One region of the Cylindrospermopsis raciborskii Cr2010 genome, then DNA from elsewhere that is predicted to be linked to it. Evidence: predicted binding sites of a transcription regulator. Region 1 holds the regulator's gene; each other region holds the start of a gene.
What was found. The regulator HrcA, encoded in region 1, represses chaperone genes, less so after heat shock. The targets are predictions, from matches to a motif close to TTAGCACTCNNGANTCNNGAGTGCTAA.
Positions count from the first base shown of each region.

Region 2: the regulator HrcA is predicted to act here: its motif matches at 2,138-2,164, upstream of groL (chaperonin GroEL).
Region 3: the regulator HrcA is predicted to act here: its motif matches at 1,602-1,628, upstream of groES (co-chaperone GroES).

Region 1 is NZ_CP065936.1:344,415-350,695, reverse strand. It holds gene C6N34_RS01535 (SRPBCC family protein) at 1-392, shown strand, start outside; gene C6N34_RS01530 (DUF29 domain-containing protein) at 399-845, shown strand; gene C6N34_RS01525 (hypothetical protein) at 869-1,471, opposite strand; gene C6N34_RS01520 (class I SAM-dependent methyltransferase) at 1,484-2,242, opposite strand; gene C6N34_RS01515 (hypothetical protein) at 2,280-2,927, opposite strand; gene hrcA (heat-inducible transcriptional repressor HrcA) at 2,976-4,058, opposite strand; gene C6N34_RS01505 (rhodanese-like domain-containing protein) at 4,347-4,694, opposite strand; gene C6N34_RS01500 (DUF3352 domain-containing protein) at 4,771-6,281, shown strand, end outside.
Region 2 is NZ_CP065936.1:147,272-153,552, reverse strand. It holds gene corA (magnesium/cobalt transporter CorA) at 1-316, opposite strand, end outside; gene groL (chaperonin GroEL) at 420-2,105, opposite strand; gene C6N34_RS00675 (MraY family glycosyltransferase) at 2,348-3,430, shown strand; gene fabG (3-oxoacyl-[acyl-carrier-protein] reductase) at 3,497-4,237, opposite strand; gene C6N34_RS00665 (hypothetical protein) at 4,311-4,469, opposite strand; gene sds (solanesyl diphosphate synthase) at 5,100-6,071, shown strand; gene C6N34_RS00655 (hypothetical protein) at 6,160-6,281, opposite strand, start outside.
Region 3 is NZ_CP065936.1:1,463,162-1,469,442, reverse strand. It holds gene groL (chaperonin GroEL) at 1-1,171, opposite strand, end outside; gene groES (co-chaperone GroES) at 1,261-1,572, opposite strand; gene C6N34_RS06720 (RNA-guided endonuclease InsQ/TnpB family protein) at 1,989-3,239, shown strand; gene C6N34_RS06715 (response regulator transcription factor) at 3,631-4,263, shown strand; gene C6N34_RS06710 (hypothetical protein) at 4,384-5,496, opposite strand; gene C6N34_RS06705 (tetratricopeptide repeat protein) at 5,774-6,281, opposite strand, start outside.

The DNA of each region.
Region 1 (6,281 bases):
AATTCCATGAGAGACAGGATGTTTTGAAGCTCCTTACTCCTCCTTGGCAACCTGTGCAAGTGTTGCGTCGGGAGGGGGGACTCAATAAAGGTGCTATCACAGAATTTAGATTGTTTGTGGGGGTACTACCCCTGACCTGGTTAGCGCGTCATACTGAATGTGAGAAATATCGACTGTTTACTGACGAACAGGTGTCAGGACCTTTTGATTCATGGGTACATCGTCATGAGTTTATGGAAGAAAATGGTCAAACAAGATTAACTGATAATATTAAATATTCTCTCCCCGGTGCTGAAAGACTAGAATTAATAGGTGGGTGGGTGGTTCAAGTGCAATTGGAAGCAATGTTTCGCTACCGTCATTTTATTACTAAACGGGAATGTGAGGTGTAAATAATCATGTATAGCAGTTCTGAAAATTTACACTTGCTTTATGATATAGATGAGAATTTATGGTTGGAAAAAACAATTGTTTTGCTCAAAGAAAAACGGTTTTATGACTTGGATTTACAGCATTTGGTTGAGGAGCTAGAAGCATTGAGTAAAAGAGATAAAAATGCTGTAGCTAGTCTTTTGGAGCAGATTATTAGGCATCTTTTATTATTGCAATATTGGCACGAGGAGTCTGAAATTAATAGAAATCATTGGCAAACAGAAATTGTCGGTTTCCGGAACCAACTTGAGAGATTATTAACAACTAACTTGCACAATTATCTTTATACTGAACTAGAAAAGATATACCAAGGTGCTTTCAGATATGTGCGACAGAAAACTAGATTTGAGGTTAGTTTCCCTCAAGATTGTCCTTACAGTTTAGAACAGCTTTTGAATCAAAGTTATTTTTAAAAACACAGGTATGCTGTTTATTATTAACAGTTTTTGATCATCCAAACCAAAAAACCTAAAATCACCTCCACTGGAGGTAAAGGATAGTCTGTTAAATCAATAGTAACAACGGAACCTTCCAGTTGTAAAAATCGCCATTGTGTACCGCTGCTAATACAACCATATACTGTGGAAACTTGTCGGTTACATGCTTGATTAAATCTCTGTGCAGCTACCATTTCCGCTATACATTGCCCAATTCCAACCTTTAAATCCGCCTTCTTTGCTTCTATAATTACCATAGCAGGTGCTTCGATAGCTAACTGCTCCGCTGATTTACTAATGAGAAAATCACAAAATCCAGTTAGTCCTATTCCAGGATCAACGCTAAATTCCTCCCCAGAAAAAATGCTGATCTGGCGATCAAATATACGCCTCAGCTCTAACAACACCGGGTTAATAATTACCTCAGAACGAGCTTTTTCCGTATCAACTGCGATCGCCCATGGGATATCTTCTAAAATTGCTAGCAATTTTTGACTAGGTACAATTGGGTCAATATCTGGGGGAAAAAACCGGACGCCTTCAGTAACTGTAAGGTCAAACTGTTCTTTGACTTTACTAAATGTGAACTGACTGTATGGCATAGTTCCTAGTCTCTAGCGATAAAAACACAATAGCTCTGTAGTATCTAAATTGTCACAATAAACCGGTGTGAAGTTGCTAAAACCCAGTTTTTGAGAGATGGTTTGAAACCAAGACTGAGTTTCAGGAAAATCACTGGATGAAATATGATTTTCTACCATTGTATACTCTTGGGGGTCAATTAAAGACCAGTCCCTTTTCACATTCCCTAAATAACGTTGTATATAACTTTCCCGATCTTCCTTTTCTCGACGGATGATGTCAATAAGGATGAAAACTCCATGGGGATTTAACAGGGTTCTGATATTATTAATTATCCGTTCTTTTTCCTCCGGTTGCAAATGGTGAAGAGCGAAGGATATGAGAACAACATCAAATTTGTGGGTTCCATCTTGGACTAAATCATTGGTGAATTGCCAACAGTCTGCTGACACAAGTTTTCTCTCGCATCCAATTAGGGCAATGTTTTGTTCAGCATCCACCAACGCAGCTGTGGATACGTCTACACCTGTATATTCAGTAATTTGGGTGTTTAATAAAGCTCCACTAGTGAAACTGGCATCCCCACACCCTAAATCTAGCATAGTAAAGGGTTTTGACCATTCAGCTAATAATTTGTGTAGCACATCATATATTTCCTGATGTCCCATGTAATTATTGTTTAATACCTTTTGATAAACTTCCCACTGTCTATTGAAAAACTCTTTAGCTGAGAAGCTTTCATCTTGACTAGGTTGTGGTTTCTTAATATCTGTTTTTTCGTTGATCTGCATATATTTTATCTATTTTATCAACTGTTGACCTCCGGTATTATTGGGAGGTTGATTCTTTTATGGGTGGTCTAACACACAAATAAACCAAAGGACCAAAAAGGGGAATCAAGGCAAATAACCACCATAATCGATGATTGTGCCAACCCCGTCGCGTCATGTCATCTCCCAATAGTATGGGAAATAATAGACTCAGTAGCAAAAAATCCAGGGTCATTACATGAATAAATCTATTGGTTTGCCATTGATGAACAAAATCAAACCCATCCCCTCTCCACCCATATCCTACCAAAACCAGTGCTGCTAAAGTTAATAAAATTCCTGTCCATCGAGAGTCGAAATTTTTTAAAAACCAGTTTTTATCCCCCGTAAATTCTGGGTTTTCTGCTCTTAAAGCTAAATAGGGCAAAATGGCAAAAGCACCAACGCCAAAGGATGCAAACGCAAATGGCCAAGCCACTATTTTTTGTCCCCTTCCATCAAAAAACAAGACTGCACTATACACCAAAGGCCAAATTCCCATTAAATAAAATAGGGCGATAATCACAGGATTAATACCTTGCCAATTTCCTATACACAGGTTTTTGATTAGCTCTACAGTTAAGGGAAAGTTATCAGGGGGAGCAAGGAAAAAGGCGTAGCTGACAAACCCTAGCCATATTGCCAATAACATGATTCTTCTGAACATTTTGTCACGCCTCTACACACCAATTAAAACCATAACATCAATAGCAAATCAATAGTAGTTAAATGCTTCCGAAAGATATGCTGCTGCTGCTGCTACCACTGCAATGGCATTTTCATAGTCTAACCTAGTTGGTCCCAAAACTCCTACCCTTCCAACAGGTACTGTACCCCTACGATAACTAGAAAAAATTAGGGAGCAGGTTCTCATAGGTTCTAAGGGATTTTCTGTGCCAATGCGCACTGTTACCTTGGGTTGACCAGTTTCTTCTATCTCCGGTTCGTCACATATTAATTTCCATAGTTGTTCTTGTTCTTCTTCTAGGAGATGCATTATTGTTTGTACTTGCTGCACCTGGGAAAATTCCGGTTGTCTTAATACCTCTCCCACACCCCGCACCATAATTTGGCTATTTGGTGGATTGGATGCACGCTTGAGTAATTCTGTCAAGGACTTTTTCAACAGTTCTCCATAACTTTGAAATTCCCGATCTAATTCACTCCAATTCATATTGGCTAGATCTGATAAGGTATAGTTACGCAAGCTGGTATTTAAAAAGTTAGAAAGTATTTGTAGTTCTCTGTCAATCGTTTCTGCTTCCAGTTGATTTACACCCGATTCTGGGAACAAGTCCACCACTTTGGAATGGGTTTCATATCCATCAGTGACCACAATCACCATGACTTTTCCCGTTTCCACTTGTAAAAGTTGTAAGTGTCTGATTTGGGTAGTGTTAGCTTGTGGCATGGTAATTAGGGTAATACAGCCACTTAAAGTCGCTAAAATCTGTGCCGCACCCTGTAATAAGGCTTCTAAACTCCAATCATCCCAAGGTAGTCGCTGCTGTAAGGTGGATTCCACTTCCTTGACTAAAGCTGCTGACGGTTTCATCAGCTGATTCACATATATACGATAACCTGAATCCGAGGGAATCCTACCCGCAGAAGTATGGGGTTGGTACAATAAACCCGATTTCTCTAAAACGCCCATCACACTACGAATAGTGGCAGAACTAATACCAAGGTCAAACTCTTCAATTAAAGCTTTTGAACCAACTGGCTCCGCCGTGGCAATGTAATGTCTTACCGTTGCCCATAGTATATGTTGTTGTCGATTTGTCAGCTGGACTTGCATAAAGTATATTTTGGTGAAGGCGTATTTTAAGGGGTGCAAAAGTTTGTCTCGCGACACGGACAAGGGAAAAATAAAGGGAAATTAAAAATCTATTACTTTAACAAACCTAAAGTCTAACAAGTTGCAGTACCTGTCTATATTTGTATTACTTATACTGGATCACCCATATCCAACCATTCTACAATCTTCCCATAAATTTTCTACAAAAGTTTGTGCTTGCTGATACAAAAAGCTACCTTTTAATGGGTAGCAAGATGATGAAGCACTTCCTATCTGTAAACACAGTGTTTAATATCGAGGTATGGAGTTATCGACCAAGAGAGAATAGGCATCTATCCCACCTACAATATTACTAACGTCTCTAAATCCCTGAGATAAAAGCCATTGGCACATTTGAGCAGATCTTGAACCATGGTGGCATAATACCAGGGTTTCCTTAGAAGTATCAAAACGGGTGGAAATTTCTCCTTGCCATTGATTATATTCACTCAGGGGGAGATTGACAAAACCAGAAATTTGTGCTATGGCAATCTCTTGTGGTTCTCGCACGTCTAGTAACTGTAAATTTGAACCATCCTGGATTAAACGTTGTTGTAGTTCTTGAACTCGAATTTCTTTAAAAGATTGATCAGTCATCGTAACATAATTGTTAAACTGCCAACTCAAATTATACTATATGGTGGCGACAAAAAAGCGGGAAAGTAGGTTAAAAGTGAATAATTTGAACGCGAATTATCAACGCTTATCTTTTGGTTGGATCTTGGCTGGTATTATTACTTTGCTGTTAATTGCTACTACTGGCTTATACTGGCTCCCCCATACAAGTAAGACTATTACCCCCATTTCTCACCCGGGGGCTAGTATGTTTGTTTCTCGAACATCACCTGCAATGATATCTCTACTGGTTAATCCCCAGGAGTTACAATCTTTAGACCGGGAATTTACTCAGGCGATCGCCAAATTATTGGCAAAAAATATAACTAATGATATTCAATCCTGGTTAGGTAAGGAAATTAGCTTGGTTGTTACCACTGGGGATCTAGACCGTAACCCAGATAATGGCATGCAACCGGGATATTTAATGATATTGGAAACGGAGGATCCAACTGAAAGCCGGGAGTTTATTAAATTATTATTTTCTCAAAGAGCTTTATTAGGAAAAACACTAGAAGTTGCAAAATATAATGGTACAAAGTTGGTTTATGATCTGCCCAGTGAAAACAAGTTAATATCCAGTCAATTTTCGGGGTTTGAAATCAACAGTTCTTTAGCTGGTGCGGTTGTAGGTAAATATGTTTTGTTTGCCAATGATATCAAGGTTTTAAAAGAGTCAATTAATAATGTTCAAGCTCCGAATTTGAATTTAGTCAGTTCTCCCAAATATCAAAAAGCTATTCAAGAACTGCCTAAAAATGCCCTAGCTCTGGGATATTTTAATTTACCATATTTGGCAAGATGGCAAAATTTAGAGTTTCCAGAAACATCAAGTTCTGCCAACTATGATAGTCAGCTTCTTTCCTTAGTGTTAAATCCTGATGGTTTGTTGGTAGAAACTGGATTTTTTAACCCATCCCCGGTTCCTAACCAAGCATCTAGGGCAAGGTTAAATAATGCTGTGAATTATCTTCCGGAATCTGTTGGTTTAGCAATTATTGGCGCTAATCTCCAGGAGGAGAGTAGTATAAATAAACTTTGGCAACAAGCAACAACTACTATTTACGGATCCCCAACTATAGGTACTCGTAGGTTATTACCACATTTGTGGGAAATTCAAGAACAATTAGGAATCACCTTGGCCAATGATATTTTCAGTTGGATAGATGGCGAATATGCTCTGGGGATTTTTCCTAGTTTGGAGGATAATACTCATTGGACCTTTATTGTGGAAAATTCCCCCAGTCTAATCCAGGGGATTGCTCACTTAAATACTGTAGCTGTAAAACAGGGATTTAATGTTAGTTCGTTCCCATTAAATGACCAAACAATTTTTGCATGGACAAAACTAAAATTCCTTAATAAAGTTGTAGATGCACAAATCATAGGTCTTCATACAACAGTTGATAACTATGAAATTTTTGCTTCCGATATTTTAACAATGGAAAAAATCCTCACCCATCAAGAAAATCCCCTTACCCAAAACCGCCAATTTAAGACAGCTGCTGGTCATAGATCACAAACCAACCAGGGTTATGTGTATATGGACTGGCAAAAAAGTCAAAGATT
Region 2 (6,281 bases), 200 kb from region 1:
GTAAATCAAAAGTTTGTCCCAAGCGATGAATTACATCCCGATTTCCTAAACCTTGGACATCCACCCAAGAAACGGACTGTGTCCGGAGGTAATCACTACATTCTTCTGGATTGATGATTCGCCTTTCGACTAAATCAGTTGAGTTGTAATCCATTAAAACAATTTGTGGTTGTTGGGCATCCTCATGAATGATAATCGTCCCTGGAATAGTGCCTGGTTGATGATAATATTCCTGAGTAAAGGATTTACCGGTTTTTGCACCATCTATACCTCGATTACTCCTGTTATTCCCAGAGCGAGCATGTTTCTTATTCATCGGAAATTTCACCTAATTTTTAGTGACAAGTGGTGAAAAAAACAAAAAAGTTTGTCTTATAAAAAAGACAAACTATGAAAAATTTTACCTTAAAGGGCGGCAATTAAAACATTCCCATGCCACCCATGCCACCCATACCGCCCATACCACCCATACCGCCCATGCCAGGGTCGGGTGCAGCGGGGGCTTTCTTTTCTGGTTTTTCCACTACTAAAACCTCGGTGGTTAACACCATACCTGCAATAGATGCAGCGTTTTGTAATGAGGAACGAACTACTTTAGCGGGGTCAATAATCCCAGCGGCAATCAGGTCTTCAAATTCACCAGTAGCCGCATTGTAGCCAATATTAAAATCGCTGTTGCGAACTTGAGAAACAATTACAGAACCCTCCACACCTGCATTGTTAGCAATTTGACGTAGGGGGGCTTCTAGGGATCTTTGGACAATTTCTGCCCCAATTTTTTCTTCCCCATCCAAAGTGTCTTTAATTGCATCTACTTTTGCAACTAAATGAATTAGAGTTGTGCCACCACCTGGAACAATCCCTTCTTCTACTGCTGCTTTAGTAGCATTTAGCGCATCCTCAATTCGCAGTTTACGGTCTTTTAGTTCGGTTTCCGTAGCAGCACCGACTTTGATAACTGCCACACCGCCAGCTAATTTAGCAATCCGTTCTTGCAGTTTTTCCGCATCATAGTCAGAATCCGTTTCTTCTAGCTGCTTACGAATCTGGGCAATCCGTTTTTGGATTTCCGGTTTGTTTTCACTACCAGAAACAATGGTGGTGTTTTCCTTATCTATGGTTATTTTCCGAGCTTTCCCCAGCATTTCTAGGGTTGCTGTATCCAGACTCAAACCAATTTCTTCGGAAATCATTTGCCCATCGGTGAGAATGGCAATATCCTGTAACAAGGCTTTACGACGTTCACCAAAGCCGGGAGATTTAATAGCAGCAACGGCTAAAACTCCCCGTGCTTTGTTGACTACTAAGGTTGCTAAAGCATCTCCTTCCACATCTTCAGCAATAATTAACAAAGGCTGACCCAACCGGGCTACTTTTTCTAATATTGGCACCAGGTCCTGAATACTACTGATTTTCTTATCTGCAATTAGAATGCGGGGGTTATCAAATTCTACTGTCATCCGGTCATTGTTGGTAATGAAGTAGGGAGAAATGTAACCTCTATCAATTTGCATTCCTTCTACCACTTCCAATTCCGTTGTTAAGGATTTGGACTCTTCCACGGTAATGACACCATCTTTGGTAACCTTGGCCATGGCCTGGGCTAACATCTGGCCTACTTCTTCATCATTGCCAGCAGAAACTGTGGCAACTTGAGCAATACTGGCAGTAGGAGAATCTAATTCGCTGTCTTCTACCGGTTTAGCAATTTTGGCAATTTCCTTGACTAGTGCTTCTACGGTTTTATCTATACCCCGTTTCAATGCAATGGGATTTGTACCAGCAGCTACGTTTTTTAATCCTTCCTTAACTAGGGCTTGTGCCAGCACGGTGGCGGTTGTAGTTCCATCTCCAGCTACATCCTTGGTTTTGGAAGCCACTTCTTGAATTAGTCTGGCCCCAGTATTTTCTAGGGGGTCTTCCAATTCAATTTCTTTGGCTACTGTAATGCCATCGTTCACAATTTGGGGGATACCAAATTTTTTTTCTAACAGCACATTACGACCCCTTGGTCCCAGGGTGATTTTTACCGCATCCGCTAATGCGTTAATACCCTTTTCTAGAGCCCGACGTGATTCTTCATCAAATGCAATGATCTTAGCCATGGTTGATCTTTTCCTTAGTTTCATTAGACAATTTAGCACTCTTAATTCAGGAGTGCTAACTGTGCCGCCTATTCAATTTAGCAAATAGTTACCAAAAATGGGTGCAGCTGTGGGAGGTAAGCCAGAACGCCTATCTGGCACTCACTTTTACCGATCAACTTTGTCCTGAGCGTTTTGGCTAAGGCTATACTATTACAGTTGGTACTGGTCTGGCAAACTAATGGTTATGGTTATGGGGGGAAATGAATATAGACAACTCTCTTAAGGCTCTTGGTATTGCTAACCCTAGTGGCACCGGCTGGTTAGCAGTGGTATTTACTTTTATTTTGGCTTGGCTCATAACCTGGGGTTCAATTCCCACTGTTCGTCAATTTGCCCTCCGGGTCGGTTGGGCTGACCAACCTAATGCCCGACGACTCAATCGGGAACCTTTACCCAATGCGGGAGGCCTGGCTATCTATGCCGGCGTAATTGCTGCTGTGGTCTTTGCCAGTCTTTTCCGACCTATCGAACTCCAGGGGGTTTTAGCCCAGGTTCTCACAATTCTTTTGGGTGGATCTATTCTTGTTTTGGTTGGGTTTATAGACGACCAGTTTGGTCTGCCTCCATTTATTCGGTTATGGACACAAATTATTACTGCCCTGTTATTGGTGGCTAATGGTATGAGTATCAAGGTGATGTTTGGTACTCCTATTGATTCCTTTTTGTCTACAGCTCTCACTGTTTTATGGATAGTTGGCATTACCAATGCCGTTAATCTCATGGACGGTATGGATGGTTTAGCTGGTGGCATTAGTTTTATTACTGCCATGAGTTTGTTGGGGGTCTCTGCCCAGTTTGATAATCGAGCCGCAGCAACTCTGGTATTGGCTGCACTGTCGGGGGCAGCTCTTGGCTTTTTACGCCACAACTTTTACCCCTCCCGCATTATTATGGGTGATGCTGGAGCCTATTTTTTAGGTTATGTGCTAGCTGCTACAAGTATATTAGGTAAATTACAGGAAAGTACCATTTATTCTCTTATACCAACGGTTTTGTTTTTGATGTTGCCAGTTTTAGATACTACCCAGGTTTTTATTAAACGCCTCCTAGCAGGAAAAAACCCTCTCAGTACTCCTGGTAAGGATCATTTACATCATCGTCTATTGGCTTGGGGTTTTTCTCAACGACGCGCTAGCTTGATATTATGGTCATTAACCTTGTTCTTTAATATTTTAGCTATGTCTATACAAGCTATGACTTTACCTGTAATTTTTGCTTCCGCATCCGCTATTGTTTTATTTATGTCCTCTACTTTAATTCCACGGGTTCATAGTAACTCTTGATTGGGTATCCATGAATCCTATTACTCAATTTGGGCTTGCTATGACGCAGGCCCTATCTTCTGAATTTTAAATTACCATACCCCCATCCACGTTAAATACTTGTCCAGTAATATAGGCAGCAGCGGGATCCGTGGCTAGAAAGCTTACCATTCCTGCAATTTCTTCCGGCTTGCCAAATCTCCCTAAAGGAATGTACTGCAGGATTCCCTCCGCCTTGATTTCACTGGTCATGTCCGTTTGGATAAAACCTGGGGCAACTGCATTGACTGTAATACCACGGGATGCTAATTCTTTAGCAACGGTCTTGGTAAAGCCTATTACCCCCGCCTTGGCTGCACTGTAGTTGGCCTGCCCTGGATTGCCCATTTGCCCCGCTACAGAAGATATGTTAATTATTCTCCCCGATCTCTGCTTGAGCATAATCTTGCTCACAGCTTTTGTACATAAAAATACACCTGTCAAATTTGTATCTATTACCGCCTGCCAGTCTTCTAATTTCATCCGCAGCAATAGGGTGTCACGGGTAATACCCGCATTGTTTACCAGCAGATCAATTCGGTTGAACGTTTCTAAGGTCTTGTTCACCATGTCCTCTACCTGACCCGCTTGGGAAACATCCGCCTGCAGAGCGATCGCTTCTCCCCCTAATGCTATAATCTCAGATACTACTTTCTCCGCAGCAGTACTGGAGCTAGCATAGTTAACTACTATTTTAGCTCCTTTCTCTGCCAGTTGGAGGGCGATCGCCCGGCCAATACCTCTCGATGCTCCTGTAACAATTGCAACTTGATCTTTTACTGATGTCATTGGGTGTTTTTGAATATTGGTTAACTGCAGTATTCAGAACCACTAAGTAGGTGTTCTGGCTACAACTATAATATTAACCAAGTTCAGCAACCTTTTTGTCGAGCTTTGCTTGCTTTTGATGTTGTCCGGGAACTCTTTCTGTGCGAGACAAACTCCCGGTGCTTCGTTTAGCCAGAGCTAACAACAAATAGACAATTAACAAGTATCCGGAAGCTAAAATAAATATCATCATAGGCACATTCTCATAATTCATTTTTAAACCATCCCAACCCCCAAAAAAACATAAAGTTAGAACCGTTACTAACTACAGAGCCTATTAGCCCAGCTGAAACCACACTATCTACGTGGGAAAGTATTTTTCCCACATCAAAATTGTCGGAATAAACTTCCTGATTTCGCGGACAACAATTTATTTTGTACTCACATACGCCATGAGCAGAATTACCTACTGATGAGGAATTTCTTCTCGGAAGTGAATAGCTCAAAAATTTAAAATTTCTAGATTTTAGTCTAACATGAGGAAATAAAATTTGTGCAAAATTTTGAGTTTATTTTTCAGTTATGACCATAGTCACCTGCGTCAAGCCCTACTTGCAAGTCTAGTTTGAATTTTTACCAACTTTACACAGATATATAAGTTTTTAAGCTAATAAAAGAGATAAAATATGGTTAACCAAGTTTAATTTCATCGAGTTTTAACTTTAAACAACTAAAAGCAAATGGTAACCAGGGATACAAAAAGCCAGGAAAAGTAACAATTGTGGTCAACTATTAACCGATAACTTTGCGGCCTTGATGGTTTATCTTAAAATGAGTAAAGAATATGTAAACTTTCGTAACTAAAGTCAGAGTCCGCCCATCCATGACCCCAGCCACCTTCCTGTTTACCCCTGTGGAAGCAGACCTGCGAATACTAGCAGATAACCTGACACAGCTAGTTGGAAATCGCCACCCCATTCTCTATGCAGCAGCTGAACATTTATTCGGTGCTGGGGGTAAGCGTATCAGACCAGCCATTGTTTTATTAATATCGCGGGCTACAACGCTAGAAGAAGACATCTCCCTAGGTCACAGACGATTGGCTGAAATTACAGAGATGATTCATACAGCCAGTTTAGTTCATGATGATGTAGTGGATGAATCAGATATACGTAGAGGAGTGCCTACAGTTCATAGTTTGTTTGGCAATCGCATTGCAGTGTTAGCTGGAGATTTTCTATTTGCCCAATCTTCCTGGTACTTGGCCAATCTAGATAACCTAGAGGTAGTGAAACTGCTTTCAGAAGTAATCATGGATTTAGCGGCTGGAGAGATTCAGCAAGGGCTAAATCGCTTTGATACTAATCTGTCGATAGAAACTTACCTAAAAAAGAGTTATTACAAAACGGCTTCATTGATTGCCAACAGTGCTAAAGCCGCTGGAATTTTGAGTAACGTATCTTCAGAAAGTGCTAACAACCTATATAATTACGGTAAGGATTTAGGTTTAGCCTTTCAAATAGTAGATGATATTTTAGATTTCACTGGTTCTATGGATACTTTGGGTAAACCAGCTGCATCGGATCTCAAAAGTGGTAATCTAACTGCACCGGTTTTATTTGCCCTGGAGGAGCAACCGTCTCTGGAAGTACTAATTGAAAGAGAGTTTGCTCAAGAGGGGGATTTAGAGCAAGCTGTGAAGTTGATTTCTGATAGTCAAGGGATACCCAGAGCTAGAGAATTAGCGAATCACCACGCCAATCTAGCAAAGCAACATATTGCAGACCTAGGACCCTCTGAATCAAAGCAAGCATTAATTAACATGACGGATTACGTACTAAGTCGTCTATACTAAGCAAGTTTGGATTTTAGCTGGGAGACTGGGATTCCCCGTTCTTATGGTGGCCGCGAGCTGCCTACCCAGCTCTCAATTTTACCATTCATCAGGCTATGTTTGTGGGGGGGGGTAAGTGTTGCTGTAGGGTCTGTTGAATCATATTTTCCAGATCTGCACGTCTTACTTCCACAGCGTTGGTGTTAGTTCCAGGGGTTTCCATAAAAACTA
Region 3 (6,281 bases), 1.1 Mb from region 1:
TCTTATCCTTCATTTCGGTTTCGGTAGCTGCACCAACTTTGACTACTGCTACACCACCAGAGAGTTTGGCTAGACGCTCTTGCAGTTTTTCTTTGTCATAGGAAGATTCAGTTTCATCCATTTGACGACGGATTTGTTCGCAACGAGCTTTTACTGCAGCTTCATTACCTTCAGCTACAACGGTGGTGTTGTCTTTGGTAATGGTGATGCGGCGCGCTTTACCTAAACTATCTAGTTTGGTGTTTTCTAGTTTTAAACCAGCATCTTCTGTGATTACTTGTCCACCAGTTAGAACTGCAATATCTTCTAACATGGCTTTACGACGATCCCCAAAACCAGGAGCTTTCACTGCTGCTACGTTCAGTACGCCGCGTAGACGGTTAACTACTAGGGTAGCTAGAGCTTCTTTTTCAATGTCTTCAGCAATGATGACTAGGGGTTTACCTTGACGTGCTACTTGCTCTAACACAGGTACTAAATCCTGCACTAGGGCAATCTTCTTGTCGGTAAGAAGAATATAAGGATCGTCAAATACTGCTTCCATGCGCTCAGCGTCGGTAGCAAAATAAGGGGAAATATAACCCTTATCAAAACGCATACCTTCGGTGATTTCCAATTCTGTGGTCATGGATTTCCCTTCTTCCAAGGAAATCACACCCTCTTTACCCACTTTATCCATTGCTTCCGCAATCATTTGACCCACTTCTTCATCGTTACCAGCAGAAATGGAGCCTACTTGTGCAATGGCTTTGGAATCTTCCACGGGACGAGCATGTTCCGCAATCTTGTCTACTAAGAATGCTGTGGCTTTATCAATACCACGCTTTAACTGAATCGCATTAGCACCAGCAGCAACGTTACGGAGACCTTCCTTCACAATTGCATGGGCCAATACGGTGGCTGTGGTGGTACCATCACCAGCAGCATCGTTGGTTTTAGAAGCAGCTTGGCGAATCAAGGAAACGCCTGTGTTCTCAATATGGTCTTCTAATTCAATTTCTTTAGCAATGGTGACACCATCATTAACAATTTGTGGTGCGCCAAATTTCTTCTCTAGAACTACGTTACGTCCTTTGGGACCTAGGGTCACAGCTACAGCTTCGGCCAAAATGTCAATACCTTTTTCCAAAGCTCGACGGGCGTTTTCGTTGTAAATGATGCGCTTTGCCATAATCTGTTTACTTCTTGAATTGCTTATGTGTTAACTATCAACTTTTTAGGGTAGCTTCTAGGGTAGTTCGTTCTCCTACCCAACTACTATTACCCAACTACTGCTAGAATGTCTTTTTCAGAAAGTAGTACAAATTCGTCTGTACCCAGTTTGATGTCTGTACCTGCATACTTGGAATATAGTACTTTGTCCCCTACTTTCAGCTCAATTTCTTGACGGGTTCCGTCATCATTACGCTTACCAGGTCCTAAAGCTACTACTTCCCCTACCTGGGGCTTTTCTTTTGCTGTGTCGGGCAAATATAAACCACCTGCTGTCTTTTCTTCAGCTGCTGTGACTTTTACAAACACGCGATCGCCTAGGGGCTTAACTGTGGATACGCTTAGAGATACTGCTGCCATATTTTTTCCTTATCTTTAAATGTCGTTGATTAGCACTCTCAACTCCTGAGTGCTAATGTACCGAAAAAAGACCACAAATGGCAACAATCTTATCTGTACGGTTTTCCGAACCAGATAAATTCTCAATAGGTGAGGAAAACGGAATCAACTAGATTTTTGCCTTTCTACACTGTATTTAGCTATATTTATTACCTGCTAATCAAGCGTAAATACTGAATTATTTTAGTTGTCTGGTTCTGTTGCGTAAGTAGTGAATATTTTTATATGAACAACTTTATTTCCAAATGAGGAAAATTGTTATAGAAATGTAGTCAAGGAATCGCTGAATGAGTAACAATACAGGAGTTCCCAACTTTTGGCTATTGGTGCAACCAAATTTCGTCAATTTCCACATTCTACTTGCAGGAGAAAACTAGATGCAGTTAGTTAAAACGCATCCCATTTACAAAAATGATAAGTATTGGCAGGGATGTGATTTAATCTGCTTTAGAGCCAAAAGTCTCTACAATTTGTGTACCTATTATCTAAGGCAGTCTTTCTTTAAAACAGGCAAGATACTCTCTAGTGGGAAGCTGTATAGCTTAGTGTTTAGTTCCAGAGCTTATCAGGAGATGGCAGTTACTCACAGAGGTTTGTCAGTCATTAGACAGGTATTACAAAGGTGGAAAAATTATATCAGATCTTGGCAAGATTGGCAAGCTAATCCATCTAAATATGTGGATCCACCAAAAATTCCCAATTACAAACACAAAATTAAGGGACGCTTTCCAATTGTCGTATACAATGTATATCAGGGTTGTCCAACCATGGATCAACCATCCCTGGTCCAAGGAATGTGCCAGTTATTTGAGGGTCTATTTGAGGGTGATGTGAACGATTCCATTGGTAAGGCTAGAAAACTGGTAGAAGCCATGATTATTCCCAGGAATAATGGCTCATATCTCCTCAAATTCATTTATGAGGTGCAAGAGCCTACAACTAGGTCTACACGAGTTATAGCTGGTATAGACCTAGGAGTTAATAACCTGGTTGCCTTAACAACTAATAGTTCAACTATTAGACCTTTATTGGTGAATGGTAAACCGTTAAAATCCCTCAATCGACTGTTCAACAGAAAGCTGGATCTAATAGGATCCTATCAGTCTGAGAGTCAACCTAGTCAAAGATTGGGTGGGATAACCACCAAACATCATAACCGATTAGATAACTATCTTCATCAGACCTCCTCTATCGTAATCAATTATCTCAAGTCTAATGGTATTAAAACCTTAGTAGTGGGAAAGAACGATGAATGGGAAAAAGAGACTAGGATGGGTACAAGCAAGAGACACAACTTTATGCCAATACCCCATAGTAGACTCATTGATATACTGAAACATAAATGCCGACTAGCACAGATTGAACTAATCACAGTTAATGAGGCATATACCAGCAAGTGCTCTGCTTGGGATTTTGAACCCATAGCAAAACATCAAAAATACTTGGGGGAACGATTACATCGAGGACTATTTAGATCCGCTAATGGTCAGGTTATTAATGCAGACCTCAATAGTAGCCTGAACATAATTAGAATGTATTCCTCAGAGGCGTTAACTGCCGAGAGGATAGGGAGTTGTGGCGTTCAACCACTAAAGGTGAATCCTTTAGCAAGAGTTAAACAGATATAGAAATGTAAAATCGGTTCTCCAATTTTATTTTCTTGTGTGATTTAACTTCAACGCTAAAACTTGGATATTGTATGGGCAATAGTAACCTAATAGAAATGCGGGTAGGGTTGTAAAAATCATCTTTAGCTCAACACTGAACTTGTCAAAATGATTGAATCAGATTCTTGCACCCGCTTCTGGCAAAGGAAAATATAATAGCGCATTATAAATACTTTTGCTCTCCGTATCCTTACTAGACCTTTGTCATTAAGTTACTAGTATTATGTAAGGAGTAACAACCACCCTCCCAAACCACAACCAACAGGAATGAGTTAGGTGGAAAGAAGCTCCTCCATCCCATTCCGGGAAGGATCTAAGCGCGAAAAATGCCAACGCTATAAAAGAATTCAGCATGAAAGACCAAAAACGACTTTTACTGATTGATGACGATCCTAATTTAATTCTGCTAGTCAGAGACTATCTAGGATTTAGGGGATATGACGTTCTAACAGCTGAAAATGGGCGAACAGCTCTAGGTGTTTTAGAACAGGATATTCCCGATATGATCATCTGTGATGTGATGATGCCAGAAATGGACGGTTATACCTTTGTTGAACAGGTGAGACAAAACGAGCGGACTAGTTGGGTACCCGTTCTTTTTCTGTCAGCGAAAGGACAAAGTGCGGACAGGGTAAAAGGGTTAAATAAGGGAGCTGATGTATATATGGTCAAACCCTTTGAACCGGAAGAACTTGTGGCCCAAGTAGAATCCTCACTCAAGCAAACCAGTCGCTGGAAAGAACATCAAACCAAGGTAGGGGAACCTGGTTCTCGCATCCAAGTTCCTTTTGATGTTCAATTGACCCCCACGGAACTAAAAGTAGTTCAATTTGTGGCTAGGGGTTTAGCAAATCGGGAAATTGCTGAGGAATTAAATGTCAGTCAACGTACGGTTGAAAGCCATGTATCTAATATGTTAGGCAAAACTAACCTGCATAATCGTACTGAGCTAGCACGCTGGGCAATTGAAAATCAAATGGCTTAAAGCCATAGCCATGTAGTTGAATGAAATTTTGAGTTTTGAATTGATGTCTTTATCACTCAAAGCTCAAAAAATCATTCTTCTGAATTTTAGAACTGGATGAGTGGGTTAAAAATCCCTGTTTTAACAAGCTCTATATATTACCCTTCCTGGATATTCTTCCTCATTTATTTTTGCGTATAAGCGAAGGCAGGATAGAACCTCTCCTGGAGTTCCCCCATCCTCCAGTTGTAAATCATCCTTAGTGTACTGGCAAATATCAGCATATAGTCCTGATAGTTGCTTGATCTTGATGTTATTACCTGCTTTCGTAGCTTGATCAGCCATTTTTTTGAGTATACGTCTTGATTCTTGTTGTAGTTTTCCCCACCAGGAATATCTTTCTGCTGGGGGGACAAATACTAGAGAATGTATTGCTTCATCTAGATCTAGCCAACTGCGTAAATTGATGATGCTGCTGGAATCATCATTAAGTTTTTGGTGACGTTGCAGGCGATCGCTAAATGATTCCAGATATAATTGCTTTTGTTCGGGATGAGATTGAAAAGAGATAATATCAAAGCTAAAGACACTTTTTAGGGCGTGATGTAGGTCTGGGTCGATATCAATGAAACTAGTATATAAGGAGAGGAAACTGGTTAAAAAATGCCAATTATCGGAGTTATGTAATTGAGCCAGGTCTGATTTGAGCAAAGCTTTTTTAGACAAAGAGAGTCCGGGAGAGACGATTGTGCCATTTAGACCGGGATAAATAATTTCATCGCGCACAAAGGGTAAATAACGAAGATGCACATAATCTTCCAGGGCACCCAGTTTTTTGGCAATTTCCAGAGAGCGGTTTTTCCAGATTGTAGCCAAATCTTCTGGTAAGCGCAGCAACTTGTGGTGAATTTCATTCCAGAGATCACAGTCATTATCACTGTGTAAGGGTTGGTCTCCCAAGTAAAACCTGACCTCTAAATCAGAATTAAAAATTTCCCCTAATTCTGTAAGTAATTGACCAGATGTGGAATCATGGATTGCGAGTTCAACATCTTCAAACTCTCCAACTGAATTCAACTGTAAAAGACCATCAATTTCCCCAATGACCTGGGAACATAAATCATAGCCTGGATCTGCGGGATATGCTGTTTTAGCCTGTCCTAATGTTTCCTTGAGTCCGTATAGGTTAAACCTCAATAGTTGAGAAATAACCGAATCTTGAGTTGCTAATAATTGTTGTAGATGTGGAATCATATTTCATCCCTCCTGGAGAGCGGTGGGTTGTTGATGGTCAGATTAAAAATAAGGATACTTGAGCTATATTATCATGCTAGTAAGTAGGGAGGGACAATTATTTGTGGGATGGGTTAGTGGTAGGGTAACCCATGGGGGCGTTGGGTTTCGTATTAAACTCAACCTACGTTCTTTAATTCCACCCACCTACTTATCATGAAACTGGTCAGGTTTTAAAAAGGGGGTTTTTAAAAAAATTCCAGTCTTTTATCCAGTGGAAAAATTTGTTAAAAATCCATCAGAAATCTAGAATATCCAAGGATTGTTCGATTTCTACATCTAAGATCATGGCTTGGGTTTCTTTGTATTCTGCTAACCTACCATCTTGCCAATATATATCCGCCGCCTTTTTAAAATCTCCACTTGCTGTCTGTTTATTTCCCATAATTAACCAGCAGTTCCCTCTATAATAATATGCATCACCGTAGTTGGGTTGGGTTTTGATAACCATGCTAAAATCATCCACCGCTGCTTCATATATTCCCTTATTAAAATAGATTTTACCTCGTTGATAATAAGCATCTACATAGTTAATATTTAGAGCGATCGCCTGATTATAGTTTTCTAGTGCTTCTTCGTATGCTCCCAGCTGATAGAGATGATCGGCTCGATTTTTATAAATAACTTCATCATGGCATTTAATGTTAAACAATTCTCCTAGATCTCCTACCAATATTGGTTGATCTAACAAATCGGGATGAATACTAACTGCTTGACTATAGTCTTCTGTTGCTCCTTGATAATCT